One region of the Sphingobacterium zeae genome, then DNA from elsewhere that is predicted to be linked to it. Evidence: riboswitches for the same ligand, from Rfam matches in the RefSeq annotation. Region 1 holds a riboswitch; each other region holds the start of a gene.

Region 1 (2,270 bases):
GTGCCGACTACCGAAAGACTTTATCTCAATTTCGCTTTAGATAAAACCCCTATACGCGAGACGCCAAGCAAATTTGACAGTCAAGTGAATTTGTGGAGGAATGCTCCCGTAAGAACAGAAAGTGAAAAAGAGATCAGGGCGAGGGCATTAAATTTTGTTGATTATTCCATCGCTTACTTTCAACATATATCAAGTTCTGGTACACATCACGATTATCGAATGGATGGTATTGAATCGCCAATTATTTATGCGGAGAACGGTATTGTGCTCAAGGCGTGGACCGATGTGCCGGAATCGTGGAAAGAGTTGTTTTACAATGAACAAAATGCATTGATCGCCTATCGCTATTTATTCGATGGCTTTAAATATGGATCGAAAGAGGAATACCATGTAACAGGCCTTTTATTAATCACATTTTATCTCAAAAATCTACGGAATTCCCTGGCAGCGCATCTTTAGGCGATCGTGTTGTGGCTTAGTCAATCTCTTGGCTGTCAATGATTTTCGATCGTTAAATTTATCTGTTTTTTTTAAGTCTTTTATTTTTGGTGGAGCGTAAATTCCTGCTATTGCCTGGGAATAACTCTGAAACCGTATTTATTACGGTCTTTTCGCTACCATTTTAGTCTTTTCGAAAAAATATTTTTGTCTTTTGATTTTTTAAAACGATATTAGCAATGCTTATAGAGAAAGGCCGAGGGAATAGACCCGTTGAAGCCTTAGCAACCTGTATTGTTCAAGGTGCTAAATTCTACCCTACTCCATGTGGGAAAGATAAGTTACATGAAGATCAACGATTCCTCGACGTGTGCGTTTCGATATAAGCCAACCAAACTAAAAAACAGTTTTTTTAATGAAAATTATCGATCATATCCAGAATGCCAACGGAAAAACATTGTTTTCTTTTGAGCTATTACCACCGGCGAAAGGGCAGGGCATCCAAAGTATTTTTAAAACCATGGATGAACTGATGGAGTTTAAACCTCCTTTTATCGACGTAACTTACCACCGCGAAGATTATATCTATAAAGAGCATGCAGGTGGATTACTGGAACGCGTTTCCTATCGCAAACGTCCTGGAACAGTGGCGATATGTGCAGCAATCATGAATAAATATAAAGTTGATGCAGTACCCCATTTGATATGTGGTGGTTTTACTAAGGAGGAAACCGAAAATGCACTGATCGATCTGAACTTCCTGGGCATAGATAATGTCTTAGTATTGCGCGGAGATGCGCGTAAGGGCGATGCTGATTTTATTCCAACGGATGGTGGACATGCTTTTGCAACAGACCTATTGGAACAGGTTACTGATATGAATAAAGGAAAGTATCTACATGAGGATATTGTGACTTCAGAAAAAACTGATTTTTGTATCGGTGTAGCAGGTTACCCCGAAAAACACTTTGAATCGCCAAATTTTAATACTGACTTTAAATATCTGAAACAAAAAGTCGATATGGGGGCGGAATTTATTGTAACTCAAATGTTCTTTAATGTCGAAAAATATAAGGAATTTGTTACTAAATGTAGGGATAATGGAATCCATGTGCCTATTATCCCCGGATTAAAGCCACTGACAACTAAAAAGCAGCTTGTGACCTTACCCAGAATATTTCATCTGGATATTCCAGAAGAACTGAGCGATGCCGTTTCGGCCTGTAAAACGAATGCCGACGTCAGACAAGTCGGAGAAGAGTGGTTGGTACAACAATGTCGGGAGCTGATCAAGTTTGGCGCTCCGGTTTTACATTTTTATACGATGAGTAATCCGGGCCCAACAAAGAAAATTGTACAAAAATTAGCCTAACTTATAAAAATACCAGGTAAAGGGAGCTGATAAGCTCCCTTTTTCATTGTTAACATATACTATAATTGAACTAATACCCAATTCGTCGTGTTTCTAACTGATTTCATTTAAGCGAATCCAAGTGACAGGGTATTTATTGTTAGGTACTTGTGTTAAATAGTGTTAATTAACATACTTAAATCAAGATAACTTTTTACATTAATGTGCTCTAAAGGATTTAATAAAAGACCAATCGACCTTATGACGTACAATAGAATAAATCTCTACTGGGTTTTGCTTGCGGACTCGTTGCCACATGTGTATATATTGCTACCGTGGAAAAGACGGTAAGCTGGTGGGATTGTGGTGAATTCATTGCCTGTGCTTACAAGCTGGAAGTGGCACACCAACCTGGGGCACCCTTATTTCTTCTGATTCAGAATATATTTTCCAACCTGGCTTTTGGTAATGCCGGTAAAAT
Region 2 (2,270 bases), 1.7 Mb from region 1:
TACATTTTCGGGAATTGCCGTCGGAATACTCTGTTTGGTCTCCATTGATTTTCTGCCCGCTCTTCTTCTAATTGCCGCTACTGGACTATTTGGATTCTTCTTGTTCAACCGATCAAACTATATGGTCAGTGTGATCTTTATTACGCTGGGCATAGTCATTGCATTAAACTTATTTGAAGGAAATATTAATATCATTTTGGGCAGTAGAATAATTTTTACTTTAGTAGGTGCGCTGCTGGCAATAGCGGGTTATTTCTTGATACCAGTGCGCCAAAGCACGAGTATGGTCCACTTAGCAAAAGAGGTCGCATTATATAACCACCATTATTTTCAAATTATCAACAAACGCCTTTCCGACGATCTGCAAAGTTCTTTCGACATTCGGCTCGCTCGAAAAAAGGCACAGACAGCCATGGCTCTCTTTTCCGAAGCAATCAATCAAATGAAAAAAGAACCTGAGCACAAATGGGTCGACTGGTCTCATATCCATCATTTTCAAGCACTCTCCTATCGCATCAATTCACATTTGGTTGGTCTCTCCATATCCTTAGGTCGAGAGGCGAATCACGAAATACAGCAGGGTATCCACGGTAGGATTGATGCTTTGAAACCTCTTTTAACCGATTTAGATCAGCTTGCTGAAAATATCAACTTTACTAAAACATAAGGCCAAACGATGCATTTATGTATCGCTATTGGATAACGAATATGCGATTACAGCTAAGGAGGCAGTTCTCTTTTAACTAAAAAAAACGTATTTCTTTTGCATTGATAAAAAAGAAGTTTATATTTGTGTCGTCTTCGAAAGAAGATTTCTAATCAACACCTTCCTTAATCAGTAGGTCTTGATTTATAAAGAAGTGGCGAGAGACTGGCTCAATGACCCACTGGCAACCTTCAATTTGCTTGAAAAGGTGCCAATTCCTGTCCAAAATAATATCGTTTTGGAGCATATAAATGATATAAGACAATGCTTATTAAATTACTGAAATCCATTAAAAATTCAGGTTCAATAGAACTGAACCTTGCGAACAGCAAAAGTGTACTACATCGTAAAAAAGTATCGATGCGAATGCGTATGCATACACACTTCCCTGCTTGTTAAAAATCATTTCCTTTTTCCTTGGATAACGATTTGACAGACCTTCGAAGTAGGTGTGTATGCTTCTCTTTTACCTTTACAAATTCTTTTTTGAAACCTTAAAATCTGATATATTATGTCTTCTAACAAAAATTTAAAATTCGAAACACTACAGGTTCATGCTGGCCAGGTCGCTGATCCTACCACAGGATCCAGAGCAGTTCCTATATATCAAACAACATCTTTTGTATTTGAAAATGCAGAACATGGAGCCAATCTATTCGCGTTAAAGCAGTTTGGAAACATTTATACCCGGATCATGAATCCAACTACGGATGTATTTGAACAACGGATTGCAGCTTTAGAAGGTGGCATTTCAGCAGTCGCAGTTGCATCTGGTCAGGCAGCGCAGTTTATTGCATTAAATAATATTCTTGAAAACGGCGACAATTTTGTTGCAGGGTCCAACTTATATGGAGGCACATTCAATCAATTCAAAGTTTCATTCAAACGGCTAGGTATTGAAGCTCGTTTTGCAACCGATGCTGAAGCTGATAAAATAGAAGCGCTCATTGATGATAAAACTAAGGCTATCTATGTCGAAACAATCGGAAACCCGAGTTTCAATATTCCTGATTTTGAAAAAATCGCCGCTGTAGCGAAGAAATACGATTTGCCATTAATTGTTGACAACACATTTGGAGCTGGGGGTTATTTATTTAAACCATTAGAGCATGGGGCAAACGTAGTCGTTGAATCGGCAACGAAATGGATTGGGGGGCATGGAACCAGCATTGGTGGCGTCATCGTTGATGGGGGTAACTATAACTGGGGGAATGGGAAGTATCCACAATTTTCTGAACCATCCGAGGGTTATCATGGATTGGTGTTTTCAGATGTTTTTGGTGAAAATGGCCCATTTGGCAATATACAATTTGCAATTCGCGCGCGTGTAGAGGGATTAAGAGATTTCGGACCAGCGCTCTCTCCTTTCAATTCATTCTTGTTGTTACAAGGCCTTGAAACATTGTCTCTACGTGTACAACGGCATATCGACAACGCGTTGGAAATAGCTAGATGGCTTGAGGCCCATCCTCAGGTCGAAAAAGTAAATTATCCAGGATTAAAAAGCTCTCCAAGCTTCGCTAATGCGCAAAAATATCTTAAGAACGGCTACGGTGCAGTGCTT
Region 3 (2,270 bases), 4.6 Mb from region 1:
CCCTTTTTCAGGTCTGCTCTCCATTTACGAACATCTTTCGTTTGTGGAAATGAACCGATAGTGGTGGTCGGGAATGCCGGCAAGTTGAACTTCGCTTGTTGCGCCGCTTTACGGTCTGCAAATGCTGAAGAGCGTTTTGCATCCTCATCAGTGATATTGCTTGTACGTGTTTTAACTTCAGGTTTGTGAATTAATGGAGAAGTGCGACGGCTTTCAGCAGCAGCTTTGTTCGCTTTAAAACGTTTCGCTGTTTCCGCATCAACTTCGCCTTCTGCCAATACAGCTAAGTCTTTTACCTCAGCTAATTTTTGTTTAGCAAATGCTAACCAATTCTTTACTTCAGCAGGTAATGATTGTTCATTATGCTCATTATCTAGGTCAAAAGGAACATGCAACAATGATGAAGATGGAGCCACCCAAACACGGTCTTTTCCTAATGCATCAACAGCCTGTTTGATTTTAACCAATGATTTTTCGTAATCATTTTTCCAGATGTTACGGCCTTCAACAATACCTAAAGATAATGTTAATGAAGCTGGAACTTTAGCCAATACCGTATCCAATTGGTTTTCACCGCGTACCAGATCCAAATGTAAAGCATGGATAGGTAAGTTAACTGCGATATCTTCGTTGTCTTTTAAAGCTTCGAAGTAAGTCGTTGCGATTAATTTGATATTTTTTGCTGCTGCAGCTAATTTTTCGAAAGTAGGTTGATATAAAGCTTTTACTTTAGCATCTAGATCCAATGCTAAGAAAGGCTCATCAATCTGGACATACTGTGCACCAGCATCAGCTAGTTTAGCCAATATTTGCTCGTATACAGGCACAAGTTTATCCAATAAATCGATACGGTCGAAGCCAGCTTCTTTTTCTTTACCGATCAATAGGTAAGTGATCGGACCAAGCAAAACTGGTTTAGTGTCAATGCCCAATGATTTTGCTTCATTGTATTCGTTTAAGAATTTTTCAGAAGTCAATTTAAATTCTTGATCTTTTGTAAATTCTGGTACCATGTAGTGGTAGTTGGTATCTAACCACTTGGTCATTTCCATTGCAGTCACGTCGATTCCTTCCTGCTGGAAACCACGAGCCATAGCGAAATATAGATCTAAACTGTAATTGTTGTCTACTTTATTCAATAAGGAATGGTAACGGGCAGGAATTGCACCAACCGTAAGGGTTAAATCCAATACTTGATCGTAAAAGGAGAAATCATTGGAAGGGATCAAATCTATTCCAGCATCTTTTTGTGTTTTCCAATTGCCTTCACGTATTTTTTTTGCGGTATCCAATAATTCCTCAACAGAAGATTTTTTAGCCCAATAGGCCTCATTGGCTTTTTTCAATTCGCGGAACGCGCCCACACGAGGGTAACCTAAATTGTTAGTCAATAACATAATGAATGTTTTTAATATTTTTTTTCAACTATATTTCTTGCTAGAGAGAGAAGGACACACTAGAATTTGGTGACTTCGGCTTATCATTCCCATATACAATGGGTAGAATTTAGCACCTTGTCAAGGGACAGGTTGCTAAGGCTTCATCGGGTCTATTCCCTCTGCCTTTCTCTATAAGCGATGCTAAGGTACGTAATTATTTTAAAAATGCAAATTTTTTATGAAAGTATACCTATTTTTTATATTCTACTAAGAACGAGATGCTTTTTTTCTCTTCTTCTCATCGAATTACTATTTTATTTCATAATTCATTGCGTGACAGATAAAAAATGGGAATGATCGATTGACTCATTCCCTGTGTTTTTAGCTTACCAAAAGTTTGTAACCTTTGCCATGTACATTTACAATCTCAACTTTACTATCCTCTTTCAGGTATTTTCGAAGTTTACTGAGAAAGACATCCATACTTCTACCAGTAAAATAGTTGTCATCATGCCATATCTTTAATAAGGCCTCCTCTCTTGTCAATACATCATTTTTCTTTAGGCAGAGCAGGCGTAATAGTTCAGCTTCTTTAGTCGATAGTTTCTGCATCTGCCCTTTATAGGAAATCTGCTGACTTGTGTAATCAAAGAAATAATCGCCAATTTCAAATTTGTCTGCAACTACCTCTTCTTCTTTATCCCGAACACTGCGTTTTAGCAGGGCATTGATGCGAAGTAACAATTCCTCAACCCGAAACGGCTTGGTAATATAATCATCTCCTCCAAGTTCAAAAGCTTCAGTTTTATCTTCCATCATGCTTTTTGCTGTGGCAAAGATTATTGGAACAGTATTGTTTGTTTTTCTGATTTCACGTCCAACTGAGAAGCC

What was found. Region 1 has a riboswitch for S-adenosylmethionine ahead of QE382_RS03360 (methylenetetrahydrofolate reductase). Riboswitches for the same ligand answer to the same signal wherever they lie in the genome.
Region 2: it holds a riboswitch for S-adenosylmethionine, as region 1 does, so the genes downstream of both, QE382_RS10500 (O-acetylhomoserine aminocarboxypropyltransferase/cysteine synthase family protein) here and QE382_RS03360 (methylenetetrahydrofolate reductase) in region 1, are expected to answer to the same signal.
Region 3: it holds a riboswitch for S-adenosylmethionine, as region 1 does, so the genes downstream of both, metE (5-methyltetrahydropteroyltriglutamate--homocysteine S-methyltransferase) here and QE382_RS03360 (methylenetetrahydrofolate reductase) in region 1, are expected to answer to the same signal.

What each region holds. Positions count from the first base shown of each region.
Region 1 is NZ_JAUTBA010000001.1:784,640-786,909, forward strand. Features, by position in the region: gene QE382_RS03355 (hypothetical protein) at 1-459, shown strand, start outside; SAM riboswitch class I at 679-781, shown strand; gene QE382_RS03360 (methylenetetrahydrofolate reductase) at 854-1,810, shown strand; gene QE382_RS03365 (glycosyltransferase family 117 protein) at 2,125-2,270, shown strand, end outside.
Region 2 is NZ_JAUTBA010000001.1:2,528,681-2,530,950, reverse strand. Features, by position in the region: gene QE382_RS10505 (FUSC family protein) at 1-667, shown strand, start outside; SAM riboswitch class I at 848-960, shown strand; gene QE382_RS10500 (O-acetylhomoserine aminocarboxypropyltransferase/cysteine synthase family protein) at 1,218-2,270, shown strand, end outside.
Region 3 is NZ_JAUTBA010000001.1:5,342,242-5,344,511, reverse strand. Features, by position in the region: gene metE (5-methyltetrahydropteroyltriglutamate--homocysteine S-methyltransferase) at 1-1,397, opposite strand, end outside; SAM riboswitch class I at 1,475-1,577, opposite strand; gene QE382_RS22520 (response regulator transcription factor) at 1,761-2,270, opposite strand, start outside.